Regions from separate parts of the Gorillibacterium terrae genome, predicted to be linked through region 1. Evidence: riboswitches for the same ligand, from Rfam matches in the RefSeq annotation. Region 1 holds a riboswitch; the other holds the start of a gene.
The links. A riboswitch is a leader RNA that binds a small molecule or an ion and turns the genes downstream of it on or off. The one in region 1 is predicted to bind glycine.
Positions count from the first base shown of each region.

Region 2: another riboswitch for glycine. It lies ahead of gcvT (glycine cleavage system aminomethyltransferase GcvT); the one in region 1 lies ahead of ACSEXS_RS13240 (amino acid permease).

Region 1 covers NZ_JBPPGI010000003.1:125,966-133,431, reverse strand. The annotation lists gene ACSEXS_RS13240 (amino acid permease) at 1-1,289, opposite strand, end outside; glycine riboswitch at 1,429-1,508, opposite strand; gene ACSEXS_RS13235 (DUF2798 domain-containing protein) at 1,687-2,199, opposite strand; gene ACSEXS_RS13230 (hypothetical protein) at 2,469-3,335, shown strand; gene ACSEXS_RS13225 (heavy-metal-associated domain-containing protein) at 3,350-3,577, shown strand; gene ACSEXS_RS13220 (hypothetical protein) at 3,626-4,132, shown strand; gene ACSEXS_RS13215 (3-ketoacyl-ACP reductase) at 4,238-4,963, opposite strand; gene ACSEXS_RS13210 (DinB family protein) at 5,159-5,677, opposite strand; gene ACSEXS_RS13205 (helix-turn-helix transcriptional regulator) at 5,772-6,746, opposite strand; gene ACSEXS_RS13200 (iron-siderophore ABC transporter substrate-binding protein) at 6,986-7,466, shown strand, end outside.
Region 2 covers NZ_JBPPGI010000002.1:67,682-75,147, forward strand. The annotation lists gene ACSEXS_RS10505 (hypothetical protein) at 1-268, shown strand, start outside; gene ACSEXS_RS10510 (hypothetical protein) at 350-835, shown strand; gene gcvPB (aminomethyl-transferring glycine dehydrogenase subunit GcvPB) at 949-2,556, opposite strand; gene gcvPA (aminomethyl-transferring glycine dehydrogenase subunit GcvPA) at 2,553-3,908, opposite strand; gene gcvT (glycine cleavage system aminomethyltransferase GcvT) at 3,905-5,038, opposite strand; glycine riboswitch at 5,191-5,290, opposite strand; glycine riboswitch at 5,294-5,388, opposite strand; gene gcvH (glycine cleavage system protein GcvH) at 5,624-6,022, shown strand; gene ACSEXS_RS10535 (response regulator transcription factor) at 6,213-6,899, shown strand; gene ACSEXS_RS10540 (sensor histidine kinase) at 6,896-7,466, shown strand, end outside.

The DNA.
Region 1 (7,466 bases):
GGGGTGAGCAGCAGGGCCGGGCGCGTCTCGGAGGCGAACAGCATAATCGCCAGAATCCCGGCGAACAGCGCCAACACCGCGTAATTGACGAAGGGCGTGAGGGGAGCCTTGAACGTCGATTTCGCTTGAAGCTGCGGGTTCGTCCGCTTATAACGAATATGGCAGACCAATACGATCCCCCAAACCCAGATGAAGCAGATCGCGCTGATCGTGGTCACGATGCCGAAGGCCTGCCCCGGAATCAGCTTGCTGAGCAGCGCTCCTCCGGACAGCACCAGCGTGGAGACGGCCAGCGCATTGCGGGGTACGTGATTGCGGTTGAGCTTGCCGAAGGCGACCGGAGCCTGGTCGTTGCGGCTCAGGTTATAGAGGATCCGACTCGTCGAGAACATGCCGCTGTTGCAGGCGGAGGCGGCGGAGGTGAGCACGACGAAGTTGATGATCCCGGCGGCAATCGGAATGCCGACCAGGGTGAACGTCTTGACGAACGGGCTCTCCGCCGGGCTGAGCTCGGTCCAGGGATTGATGCACAGGAGGGCGAGGATCGCCCCCACGTAGAAGAACAGGATGCGCAGCGGGATCTTGTTGATCGCCGACGGGATGTTCTTCTCGGGGTTGGCCGTCTCCGCCGCCGATACGCCGACCAGCTCTACGCCGACGAAGGCGAACACCACCATCTGGAAGGAGAGCAGGAAGCCGGTGACTCCGTTCGGGAAGAGTCCGCCGTGCCCCCAGATGTTCGTGAGCGTCACCTTCCCCGCATCGGTATGGAAGCCGATCACGAGCAGAACCGCCCCAATCGCAATCAAGGCGAGAATCGTCACAACCTTGATGAGGGCGAACCAGAATTCCAGCTCGCCGAAGTTCTTGACCGTGAGCAGATTAAGCGCAAGCAAGATGACCAGGCAGACGATGGCCGGTACCCACTGCGGAATCGCGAACCAATACCGCACATATACTCCAACCGCGATCACGTCGGCCATCGCCGTCATGATCCAGCAGAACCAGTAGGTCCAGCCGGTGACGAAGGCCGCCCGCGGCCCCAGGTAGTCCTCGGCAATGTCGGTGAACGACTGGTACCCTGCCTTGGACAGCAGGAGTTCTCCCAGCGCCCGCATGACGAAGAACACCGCAATGCCCACGATCAGGTAGGCGAGGACGATCGACGGCCCCGCCTGCTGGATCGCCCGGCCCGAGCCCAGAAACAATCCTGTGCCGATCGTACCGCCGATGGCAATGAGTTGAACGTGTCTGTTTTCCAATTCCCGTTTTAATTCTTGCTGTGCCAAAGCGCAAGCCCCCTTTTTGTTCGAAACCCGTCCCGCACACTCAACAAAAAAAGAGATTGGATGGACTCCAATCTCCGGGTGCGTCAGAATAACGGATCGAAAGGAAGGGCGAACATGGCTCCGCCAACCCTGCTTGAATCCGCACTCTTCTGTCCTTTTGCCTGAGATTGTGAACCCTTCGGCGCCGCGGATGCCCGCGGTCTCTCCAGAAGCCGCTCCTGCTATAGTGAACCCATAGCATTCATAGCCTGCTTTTTTCGTATTCGGTTGTCGGGTGAGATGTTTCGATGTGTCCCATCGTAAGCCTGATGCGAGAATATGTCAATGATATGGATTCCATTCGGTCATCGGACTAAGTGATCGGGCTGCAAAAAAACGCTTCGGACCCGCTCCAGAGTTACGAATCGGAGCGAACCGCCCGAAGCGCTTGCCGGTCCTGCCGGGCGTGCAGCATCTTCATCCCCCAACGGGCAATCGGCTGGGCAAACAGCATCTCGATCCAGAAGGCGACACCAAAATTCCGCGGCCAGATATGCAGGAAATTCTGAAACGGATGCAGGCTGATCTCCCGCATGCCCACCCAGGTGCCGATGATCGACATCCACAGGGACAACACGGTGACGTTCAGCACGATGGTCATCAGCACCCGGACGGCAAACCCATCGGTCGGCTTGAGGAACCTCGGCAGAACCCTGCCCACGATCGGTCCGGCCAGGAAACGCACGGACAGAAGGACGATGATCCACATGAACGGGATGATTTTTAGCGTATTCCAATAGACTGCTTTGCTGAAGCCGAGCTCCAGCCCGGTGATGACGGGCGCAATGGTATTGACGGACAGAATAGAGACAATCAAACCAAACAGAATCCCCTCTTTGCCGTTTCTCGGCAAGCGGGTCTCGGCATGCATCGGGTTCGACATGATCGAAATCCTCCTTTTTTTCAAGAGACTTTGTCCATTGTAACGAGGTCCTCCCCGCTTTCATAAGTGAACGTTCTGTGAACGTTTCTCCGCGACAATGGAATAATTCCTCCATGGCCCGGCCCTTCTCCCGGATATCGGGGGCGGAAGAAATTTCAAATGGGAGAGTCGGTTTGCTATAATACCGAAAGATTCTCCGGCAGAGGAATGGCAGTAAGCCTGGGCCGGAGACAACGGCAGCATAAGGGGAGGAATCCATGAACCGAACGAGACGAGGAGCCTTGTTTTTGCTCATGGCCTTCAGCCTGCTCTCGGGCTGTGTTCCGATCGGCGCCCATCAGGCCGGCGACAAGGCGGAAGAATCGGTAAAAACGGAGTTTGCGGCGTACCTGGAGAAGACCTATAACCTACGGATCGCGGAAGGCTCGGTGTTCCAGGAACGGCGGAGGGAATTGCTGCACGGAGTCGACGAAGGGGATTGGGTCGGGGTGTTTTACGACGAGCGGGACCCCGGGCTCGGCATCCAGATCAAGAAGACGAAGAACGGCATCCAGGACTTTTATTCCCCCGACCTATTCGAGTTCCGCCAGGATTGCTATCGCTTGCTGGAGCAGTACAAGCCCGGGAACCCGCTGAACCGGTTCGTCAGCGTTATCCCCGAGTATACGGAAGGGCCGTCGGATGTGTTTCCGGCCTATCTCGGCCTCCGGCTTGGCATCCTGCGCCGCAGCTTCGACCGGGAAGCGGAAATGAAGAGCGACTATGCTCTGGCCCAAGCCATCTATGAACGAACCTCGCAGTATATCAAGGAGCATGCCATCAGCACGGACACCATCCGTCCGTTCCATGCCGACTTTGCCTATTACGCCGACCGAGACTCCTTCGATCTGGACAACCTCCTCGGCTATGTGAAGAAAAAGGGCTATTTCGGCACCGATTCGGGGAGCCTCGGCAACGAGCTGTACCGCGCTTCGGCCTGGGGCTACAAGGCCTCGAAGCTGCCCGGCAAGGTCTACAAGTATGAGGTCTCCGACCCCGTTGATCCCGAGACCGGCCAGTTCGTTTCCTTCGAGGACTACCAGCGCCTGGCCAAGGAGTCGAAGGATGTTTACTGGACCGACTAAAGGAGGAACGAAACATGAAAAGAGCGGTCATGCAGCTCGAAACCTTAACCTGTCCCAGCTGTATTAAGAAAGTGGAAGGTGCTCTCAGCAAAGTCGACGGAGTGGAACAGGCTACGGTTCTCTTCAATGCCAGTAAAGCAAAGGTCGACTTCGACGACTCCCGGGTATCGGCCGAGCAGTTGAAGCAAACGGTTGAAAACCTGGGATACGAAGTGCTTGCCGTTAAGACAACTGAAGGCTAAATCGAAGGAAGCGCGGTCGGCTAGACTTAGGGGTGGCAGGTGAATTGGATGAGTTTCAAAAAGCCTCTTCTTATCGGTATTGCCGTTGCCGTATTGGTTGTAGCGGCAGGGAACATCATTATCGATAGGTATTACAGGGCGAAGTATGCTATTTTCCAGGACCATCCCGAGCTGTTTGATGCGATCAAGGATGAGACCGAGCGTCTCATGAGCCAGCAGGAGGGCCTGAGCGATACCGGAGTTACGATCCTCTACTCCACCGGCGGCAATGCTTCAGTCGATCGCTTCCACGACATGGTGAGCCTGAGCCTGCAGAACAAGATCCGGGAGCTTGATGGATGGTCGGACCGCAAGCTGAGTATTCTGCGATACAGCAAGCAAGACGGAACGAGTTTGATTCAGTTTTTGTTCGACTGGGAAAGCGCTTATGGGAACCCCTATCATATTGTGTATTGCGAGAGTCGCGATGTCCTCGAAAATGCTTATGCCAAGGAGCACATCAAATACGTGCTGGATAAGCTGAAGGGGAATTGGTACGGACTAGCGCTAAACTAGCACGACGTTGCTCATCGAGTAATGGAATCTATTCCCCCATCCGTACCAGACGGCAAATTAAAAGGCCACCCCTTGCGGGATGGCCCTCCGTCTACCGGATGCGAGTTAGAACGGGTTGGTTGCGATGAAGCTTGCCGATTTCACATAGATTCGCCGATTCAATTTCAATTGGTCGACAATGAACTCCGCCAGGTCTTCCGGTTGAATGAACTTGGAATCGTTGTTTTCTTTGATCAAGTTCAAGTCCAGCGCCAGATCGGTCGCCACCGTGCTGGGGTTTAAGGCCGATACCCGAATGTTATGGCGGCGCACTTCCTGGGCCAGGGATTCGGCAAACCCGATCACGGCAAATTTGGACGCACTGTACGCGCTGGAGGTTGCAGCTCCGTTTAAGCCATTGGTGGAGGAGATGTTGATGATATCCCCGCCGTTCTTCTCGATGAATTGCGGCAGGACGGCACGGGTGACATAGTACGTCCCCATCACGTTTGTGTCGATAATCCTCTTCCATTCGTCCGGGTCCATCTCCAGCACGGAACCAAACGTGGCGATCCCTGCGCTGTTGATGAGAATATCCGCAGGACCCAGCTCCTTTTGGAGAGCCTCGACCGCCGCTTCGACTTGTTCCTTCGAAGAAATATCGGCGGCCGCATAAGCGGCTTTAACGCCCAGCCGTTCAAGCTCGGCTGCCACTTCCTTGAGAGTGGACTCCGTTCTTGCCAGCAAGCCCACCTTTACGCCTTCCTTGGCCAGCGCAATCGCCGTTGCCTTGCCGATTCCTCTGGCTCCTCCGGTGACGATGGCGACTTTGTCTTTTAAGCTCTGTGCCATTTCCGCATGCTCCTCTCCCTTTATCCTGATCTGCACTCCTATTATACTATGTCCGGACAGGCAGGATGAAATGCAGCGGCGTACATATATCGACAGATTTTTCCTGATCCCCCGCATGTTCAGACTCGCTTACCCGCTGGTGGGCAAAAGAAAAGACACCCTGCCGGGGGTGCCTTCCATCCTGGTGCGCTTCGTTTACCGGTGACCTTCCTGCCGGTCGATCAAGTAGAATAGATAATCCGTGGGCACGCCGCTGTACCCCTGCTGACGCAGCATGGCGGTCACATTGCCGCGGTGGTAGGTTCCGTGAGTCACCACATGCTGCACGATCTCGGAGAAGTACGTGTCCAACCGGCCATACTTCGGATGCTCGATGGTCATCGCTTTGTCCGGATCGGGCGTCCGCTCCAGCAAGGCCCGGAACGATTCGGCAACGCCGGCAAATAACCGCCGCATCTCGCCTATGGTTTTGCCCTGCGCCTCCTCTCTCCATTCCGTCATCTTCGGAAAAATCGCCTCATTCGGCAGCCCGGCGAGTACGCCCAGGTAGAGCTGTTCGAACAGGTACATGTGCCCGAGCGTCTGCGCCACGGACGGGAACACGCTCTGCACTTCGGCGTGGAAAGCCTCTTCGGGAAGCTGCTCCAGGTGGTCGAACAGCCGGGCGTTTGCCCAGACATGATACTCGTATTGGTGTTGCGGATGCTGACGCATATCTGCATTCCCCTCTCCTGCTTGGCCTAGTAAAGCTACCGCTGCCTGGTCTCTATCGTATACCGGATTCGCTGACAACCGCTGTCAGTGAAGTTCAATCGGCGGGGTCCTCTTCGTACTGCCGCGCAATCTGGCGGGCCATTTCCCGAACCTGCCGCCTCAGCTCCAGCGGCTCCCGGATAAGAATCGCCGCGCCGAAGGTCAGCAGATACCTCGGGAGGTACTTGTTCATCGTCGGCACGTCGAGCCGAAACTGCGCCTCCCGATCGGTCCGTTCCGTCACATAGTGGCGCAGATGCCAATGACGGCATAAAGCGTTCAGCGCATCGGGCTCGCCCTCGATGCGGATAAGCGTCAGCGGGCCGCCCGCCTCCCGGTCCCGTTCGGACCGGTCGCGGAAATAGGCCGACGCGGAGAATCCCTCCGGCTTGACGAACGGGGCGCCGGTGGGCGCAAGCCAAGCGATGCGGTCGGCGCGGAAGGTCCGCACCGCCTGCGACCGGTGGCAGAAGGCGACCGCATACCATTCGTCCCGGTCGAAGGCCAAGCCGTACGGGTCGATCTCGCGTTCGCCGGCCTGCTCCTCCTCCGCCTTCCGGTAGGCGATGCGGACCGTACGCCCATCCTTGGCCGCCGCTTCCAGATCCCGCAGCAGCGGCACGATGGAAGGCGGGCGAGCCGGTGCTATCACGTCCAGACCGCCCGTCCGGCGGGACAGATCGTCCCGCTGCTCTTCCAGCAGGCCGTTCTCCACCTTCTTCAGGGCGCTCTGCAGCTCCTCCGTATACGGATAGCCGGCGCCCTGGGCAAATTTGTACGCATCCGCGAGCGCCCTCAGCTCGGCGGGATTAAAGAATAGGGGCGCTTCCCGGAAGCGGTCCAGTATCGAGATGCCGCCGTCATGGCCGGATTCGGCGACGATCGGCACGCCGCTGGCGCTTAAGGCGTCGATGTACCGGTATACGGTGCGGATGCTGATCTCCAAGCTGTCCGCAATCTGCGCGGCCGTAAGCTTCCTGCCGGACCGCAGCATCCACAGCATGGACAGCAGATTGTCCCATTTGGCCACCTTTGTTCCCCCCTTTGATTCCCCGCTTGCGGCACTGCCCCTATTATACGAAGCCGAGGTTCCCCCTGTATATCGGGATTCTCCGCAAACCCATTGCCGTTCCATCGGCAACAGCCGCCGCATGCCCCAAAATTTTCATCGGCATTCCGTCTGGTCAGGTCAAATATTTTATTGACAATGATAATCATTATCATTAAGATTTAATGAAAATACATCTTCAGTCAGGAAGGATACCGTCCATGAAGCCCACCCGAAGCTCTCTCGTAAAACCCCTGCTGTTCTCGCTTACGCTCGTCTTTGCCCTGGCCGGCTGTTCCAGCTCTTCCTCCAGCTCGCCAAGCGCCTCCGCCCCGGCCGAGTCTGCTTCCGCAAGCCCTGAAGTCTCTCCGGCCGCGTCTCCCGCCGCCTCCGCCGAAGCAGCCCAATATCCCATCGTCATCAAGCACGCCTTCGGCGAAACGACGCTTACGAGCAAGCCGGAACGGGTCGTAACGATTCAATGGGCCAACCACGATGTCGCGCTTGCGCTCGGCGTAGTGCCGGTCGGCTTCTCGGCGGCCAATTACGGCGTTCAGGACGACAGCGGGCTGCTGCCTTGGACCGCCAAGAAGCTGAAGGAGCTGGGCGTCGATAAGCCCAATGTGTTCCAGGACACGGACGGCCTCGATTTCGAAGCCATCTCCGACGCCAATCCGGATGTCATCCTCGCCGCCTACTCCG
Region 2 (7,466 bases), on a different contig from region 1:
CATCATGAGCCTGAGCGCCACTTCCTCCCGCAGGAGCGGCAAGGAATGGAAGCACAGCAGCGATTACGTTTCGGGCTATTACAATGCGAAGGAAGGCAAGTACGCCGATTCGTACGACCCGGGTTTCCCGGCGACCGACATGGCCTCCTACTCGTTTGAGGCCGAAGGCGTGTCCGTCGAACTGATTGCTCTGTCCCATGCTAGGGAGAGCAATACGCTAGTGACCGAGCTGGCCAGCTTTACGAAAGAGGTTGCGGATCTTTTCTAGGGATCGAGGGTTGCTTGGCTGAACCGTCGAGCTATACTGCTTCGTGCCACCGGAAGGATTATCGTTATAGAGGGGGATATTGTGAAAAGATTATTCATTTTCTTGAGTATCCTTCTGGCAGTAGTGATAGGTGGTGCTATTTATTATTTTAAAACCCCGGTAACGGCGAGCGAATTCTTGCCCCCTGCCCAGACAATCAGCCATCTTGATTTTGGATATTATATCCATCAAGGAAAAGTTGATATCTTCAATCATCCAATTCACGATCAAGAAACGATATCTAAGATTTTACAGCTATTGTATTCTTGTAACTATAAGAGAAGCTGGAGCAATCGCTATATTCGAAATGACGGGGAAGTCATCAACTTCGTCGTATTTTATACCAATAAAAATGGCCCAAATCAGAACTTTGACATGGATATTAATGATAAAGGCTATCTGTATATCAACCACAAAAGATATCAAGCCGAGCCTGCCGACGCGACCTATCTCTTTCGGGAAGTCTTTGATGTTTTATCAGAGGGCAAAGAGGCCTCGGACGGTAAGAATCAGGCGGATAACTGGTGAATCGATGAGTTGCGGTCAGGTTGCGGTCAAAGAAAAAACCAGGGAGCCCGGAAGAGAGTTCAGCCGGTTTCCCTGGTTTTCTTTAGTTATGTTCGAAAGAACACCCCTCGGTCTCAGCCGCAGGAGCAGTTGAGCACCGGCTTGCGGGCGGCCAGCGCCTCGTCGAGGCGGCGGACCGATGTGGAGTACGGTGCGCCCAGCAGCAGCTCGGGATTCGACTCGGCCTCTTGGGCGATCCGGATCATCGTGTCGATGAAGCCGTCGAGCGTCTCCTTGCTCTCCGTCTCGGTCGGCTCGATCATGATGCATTCCTCGACGTTGAGCGGGAAATAGATCGTCGGCGGATGATAGCCGAAGTCGAGCAGCCGCTTGGCGACGTCGAGCGTCCGGACGCCGTGCGCGGCGAGTTTTTTGCCGGAGAGGACGAACTCGTGCTTGCAGATCCGGTCGTACGGCGCCTCATAATAGGCGGACAGGCGCTTGCGCATGTAGTTGGCGTTCAGCACGGCGCATTCGGAGACGCGCCGCAGCCCCTCCGGCCCATAGGTGCGAATGTAGGTATAGGCGCGGACGAGGATACCGAAGTTGCCGTAATAGGCCTTGACCCGGCCGATGGAATCGAGACGGTCCGCATCGAGCGTATAGGTCCCGTCCGCCGTCCGGACGACGAGCGGGCTCGGCAGGAACGGGATCAGCTTCGCCTTCACGCCGACCGGACCGGCTCCGGGGCCGCCTCCGCCGTGCGGCGTGCTCATCGTCTTGTGCAGGTTGAGGTGCACGACGTCGAAGCCCATGTCGCCGGGGCGGGTGATGCCCATAATGGCATTGGAGTTGGCGCCGTCGTAGTAGACGAGCCCGCCGGCCTCATGCACGATGTCGGCGATGGCGCGGATGTCGCGTTCGAACAGGCCGAGCGTGTTCGGGTTGGTCAGCATCAGCGCGGCCGTATCGGAACCGACCGCAGCCCGGAGCGCATCCAGGTCCACAAGCCCGTCGGCGGTGGAGCGGATCGTCACGGTTTCGAAGCCCGCGGCGGTGGCGCTGGCCGGATTGGTGCCGTGCGAGGAATCGGGGACGATCACCTTGGTGCGCTTCTCGCCGTTCTTCTCATGGTAGGCGCGGATCATCATCAGTCCGGTCCATTCGCCGTGCGCCCCGGCCGCCGGCTGCAGCGTGACCTGATCCATCCCGGTCAGAGCCGCCAGGTCCTGCTGGAGCGTGTACATCAGCTCAAGCGCTCCTTGGATCGACGATTCGGGCTGATACGGATGGATTTTGGCGAAGCCGGGGAAGCGGGCGGTGTCTTCGTTAATCTTCGGGTTGTATTTCATCGTGCAGGAGCCGAGCGGATAAAAGCCGTTGTCGATGCCGAAGTTGCGGCGCGACAGGGCGGTATAATGGCGGATGACATCCACCTCGAACAGCTCGGGCAGCTCGGCGGGCTTCGACCGCAAGAGATGCGCCGGAATCAGCGATGCCGGATCATCCTCCGGCACGTCGCAGGCGGGCAGCGAGTACGCGATGCGGCCGGGGCGGCTGAGCTCGAAGACGAGCGGCTGATCGCGCTCGGCGAGCGGATTGCGGGCTTCGGCGGCGGCGGAACCGGAGGGCTCCGGTTCGTGGGTCCCGGCGGTCGAGACGGCGTTCTCCGTTCCGCCGGTTGCTCCGGTGTCCGCCGTATAACAAAGGCGCGCCGGGTTCATCATCTCGGTTGGCTTCATCCGACTATCCCCTCCAGTGCGGCGGCAAACCGATCGATCTCCGCCTTGGTGCGCCGTTCGGTGACGGCGAAGAGCAAGTGCCCGGCAAATTCCGGATAATCCTTCCCCAGGTCGTAGCCGCCGATGAAGCCGGCGGCGAGCAGCCTCTCGTTCACCTCGGACGGCTTGGCGCCTTCCGGCAGCTTGACGGCGAATTCATTGAAGAAGGGAGCGGGCAGCGCGAGCGTAAGCCCTTTGACCGCCGCGAGCGTTCGGGCGGCATAGTGAGCTTTTTGCAGATTTAGCGTTGCCGCCTCGCGCAAGCCTTCCTTGCCCATTACGGACAGGTAGACGGAGGCGCACAGGGCCAGCAGCGCCTGGTTGGAGCAGATGTTGGACGTCGCCTTCTCGCGGCGGATGTGCTGCTCGCGGGTCTGCAGCGTCAGCACGAAGCCGCGACGGCCCTCGCGGTCGACGGTCTGGCCGACGATCCGGCCGGGCATCTTCCGCTTCAGCGCATCCGTGACGGCGAAGAAGCCGCAGGTCGGGCCGCCCAAGGAGGCGTTGATGCCGAGCGGCTGGGCGTCCCCGACGCAGATGTCCGCGCCGAGGCGGCCCGGCGCTTCGAGCAGCCCCAGCGCCAGCGGGTTGGCGCTGACGATGAACAGCCCGCCTGCGCCGTGTACGACCGGCTCCATGGCGGAGAGGTCCTCCACGGCGCCGAGGAAGTTCGGCGACTGGACCAGCACCGCGGCGGTGTCGCCGTCGACGGCGGCAGCAAGCGCCGCCGGATCGGTCACGCCGCCGGCCAAGCCGATCTCGACCACCTCCAGGTTCAGCCCGTGGGCGGTGGTCTTCAGAATCTGCCGCGCCTCGGGGTGGACGGCGCGGGAGACGACCAGCTTGCGGCGGCGGGTATGGGCCGCCGCAAGCGAGCCCGCTTCGGCGAGCGCCGTCGCGCCATCGTACATGCTGGCGTTGGCCGCGGCCATGCCGGTCAGCTCGCAGATGTACGACTGAAATTCGAAGATCGCCTGCAGCTCGCCCTGGCTGATCTCCGGCTGATACGGCGTGTACGCCGTATAGAATTCGGAGCGGGAGATGATATGGTTGATGACCACCGGCACATGGTGGTCGTAGAGGCCCGCTCCAAGAAAGCTGGCGTAGCGGTCCGTGTCGGCGTTCCGGCCGGCCAGCTCCCGCATATGCCTCAGCAGCTCGTATTCGTCCAGCGCTTCGGATACGGCGAGACGTCCCTGAAACCGGACGTCGGCGGGGATATCGGCGAACAGGTCCTCCACGGCGGCCACGCCGATTTCGTTCAGCATGGCCGCCTGGTCCTGCTCGGTCATGGGCAGATAGCGGTGCTTCATTTCGCCGCCTCCTTTCGGGTTCGTTTGTAGAAGGGAAGGCCGATCACAACGGCCTTCAACCGTTTGCCGCGGATCTCGATCCAGAGCTCCGTTCCCGGCTCGGCGGAGTCCGCCTTCACCAGAGCCAGCCCCAAGTCCCGCTTGAGGCTCGGAGAGCGGGTGCCGGTCGTCACTTCGCCGATCCGTTCGGCCGACTCCTCCGGTCCCGCGTACAGCGGGTAATGCGGCCGGGGAATGCCGCGGTCGACCATCTCGATGCCGACCATCCGGCGCGGAACGCCCGCTTCCTTCTGCCGCGCCAGCGCTTCGCGGCCGATGAAGTCGCCCTTGTCCAGCTTGACGAAGCGGGCGAGCCCCGCCTCAAGCGGCGAGATAGCCGCGGATAGCTCCTGCCCGTACAGCGAGAGCCCCGCCTCGAAGCGCAGCGTATCGCGCGCCCCGAGGCCGATGGGGATAAGGCCTTCCGGTTTTCCGGCTTCGAGCAGCCCCCGCCACAGCGCCGGGGCGTCCGCGGCATCCGCGTACAGCTCGAAGCCGTCCTCGCCGGTGTAGCCCGTGCGCGAGACGAGCGCCTTCACGCCGCAGACTTCCGTTTCCGCGAGGAAGGTGAAGGGTCTCAGCGCGGACAATTCCGTCGGATCGGCTGCAACCTTGGCGATGATCCGGGCGGCAAGCGGTCCTTGCAGCGCCAGGAGCGCCGTCTCGGCGCTTCGGTCCGTCAGCGTCACGCCGTCCGCCAGATGCCGGTTCAGCCATTCCAGGTCTTTTTGCAAATTCGCCGCGTTCAGCACGAGCAGGTAGCGCCCGGCCTCGATGCGGTAGACCAGCAGATCGTCCACCGTGCCGCCGTCCTCGTAGCACATCAGGCTGTACTGGGCGGAGCCGTCGGCGAGCTTCGCCACGTCGTTGACGGTAAGCTTTTGCAGCCAGGCCTCGGCCGCATCGCCGCGGACCTCGACCTCGCCCATGTGGGAGACGTCGAACAGGCCGGCTCGCTCCCGGACGGCGTCATGCTCCGCCTGAATGCCGGAGAACTGCACGGGCAGCTCCCAGCCGCCGAAGTCGATCGTGCGGGCGCCTTCCGTCTCCGCGTAGAGCGGGTATAACGGGGTTTGCTTGAGTACGGTCATTCCTTCTCACCTCTCGCTGAACTGGTCGAATGGGGAATATCCGGCTTCTCCGCCTCGCCGCTTTTTCGCAGGCCTCCCGGTGGAGCGGCCCGGAACCAAAAAAGGACAGAAGCGAAAAGCGGACAGCTTCCCCTTGGGAAACCGTGCTTTTCCTCTGTCCTTTGTACCTGAGAGTTACCTTGGCCCGGAAGCGGTGCGCTTCTGCGGCAAGTTTCCCCTTGGGTGTCCCGCGCGGGCGGGCGCTCTCCAGAGACGCGTCCGGCAATGGTCCTTTTGCCTGAGAGATTCACCTGGCGGCTTACTCCTTCGGCGTTACCGTAAGTCTAGGTAATCTCTCCCATTGCGTTCATCCGCTGTGCTGTATGATGTTTGTCGCATTTGTGAACTCCTCACTCCATTAATAAGCGAAAAAACCGGCCGTGTCAAGATAACTTCCACTAAATCCGCTGCCCCGGACTGCCCCATTGACAGGCCCGGCACCGATCCGGTACTTTTAATACGTATGCCGCATGTGCGGCGCGGGTTACCTACCCAGCCTTTTCCCCGGAGGGGCGAAAAGAGCATGATCAAAGCGAGGGTCTTTCCATGAGCGAAGTGAAAGCGGATTTGCTGTACAGCGAAGAGCATGAATGGGCGGCAAAAGGCGCAGCGCGCACGGTGCGGATCGGCATTACCGATTTTGCCCAGAGCCGTCTCGGAGACATCGTGTTCGTCGAGCTTCCCGAGCTGGGCGCGAAGACGTCGGAGGGAGACAGCCTCGGCACGATTGAATCGGTCAAGACCGTATCCGATCTGTATTCTCCGGTCGGCGGAACGGTCGTCAAGCTGAACGAGGCGCTGATCGACCAACCCGAGCTGGTCAATTCGGACCCGTACGGAGCTGGCTGGATCGTCGAGCTGGAAGTCGACGGCGAACCGGACGACGCCTTGTCCAAGCTGCTGAACGCCGAGCAGTACGAAGCCCTCATCGCCGATCAGGCGTAAGAAGAGCGCAGGAACGATTCCATCAAGCGCCCGGCCCATGCCCGTCCCGGACTGTCCGGGGGGTGGGCGGGCGCTATTTGGCATGGCGGACGGACATGCGGACAGCGGCGGCATCTCAGCGAATTCTAATCCGGCGTTAACGCCGTTCTCATGCGTCTGCGGTAGTCTGATGGGGAAAGGGGCACCGCGGATGGACCATATTCTGATCATTGAAGATGAAAAGCCGCTCTCCCGGCTCCTGGAGCTGGAGCTCGGCCATGCCGGTTACGGCACCGAGACGGCGTTCGACGGGCGAACGGGTCTGGAGCTGGCGCTCGCGAACGAGTATGCCTGCATTCTGCTCGACCTGATGCTGCCCGGCCTGAGCGGGATGGAAGTATGCCGCCGCATCCGGCAGGTCAAAGGAACGCCGATCGTCATGCTGACGGCCCGCAGCAGCGTGTTCGACAAGGTGAACGGGCTCGATTGCGGCGCGGACGATTATGTGGCAAAGCCGTTCGATATGGAGGAGCTGCTGGCTCGGCTCAGGGCGGTCGGCCGGCGAAACGGGCAAGCGGCGCAGACGCTCTTGCGGGCGGGCGAACTGACGCTCCATGCCGAGAGCCGGCTGGTCAAGCAAGCGGGACGGACGGTCGAGCTGTCGGTGCGCGAGTTCGATCTGCTGCATTGCCTGATGAGAAATCAGAACCGCGTGCTCACCCGCGATCTGTTGTTGAATCAGGTGTGGGGAACGGAGTTTGACGGCGGCACGAACGTGGTCGACGTCTACATCCGCTACCTGCGCGCCAAGCTGGAGGACGGCGGCAGGCCGAAGCTGATCCATACGGTTCGAGGCGTCGGCTACAGCCTTCGGGAACCGGAGGAGGAGGGCGCATGACCTTCACCCGCAAAACCGTTCTGCTGCTGACCGCGGTCACGGCCGCCGTGCTGCTCGCCTCGAACCTGTTCGTCTACGTCACCTACAGCCGCTGGACTCAGACCAATCAAATGAAGGTGCTGAGCGCGGAGTTAAATGAGATGGAGCAGCGGATTCAGGATATCCGCTTCCTGCCGAATTTGCTTCGCTTCGGCAGTCTGGAGCAGCCGATCAAGCCCGATCTCTCCAGCCTGGAGGCGGCGCTCGGCTCCGGTCAAGCGCTCCGGCTCGCGACCGAATCCGGGCGGCTGCTCGCGGAGACCGGCGACGGGGCGGAGCGGCTCGGCCGCCTGCCCGACTCGGCCGGGGGGGCCGGCCGCATCCGGCTGGACGGCGTCGAGATTGCCTACGTCCAGAAGACGATCACCCTGCTGTCGGCGGGCAAGGTACGCCTGCAACTGCTTCAACCTGCGGGCCGCGACGATGCGTCGCTCGCGCAGATCGGCAAGCTGCTGCGCGTGGCCACCGTCCTCGGCATTCTGGCCGCGGCGGCCGGAGCGCTGTTCGCCGCCCGGCGGACGATTGCGC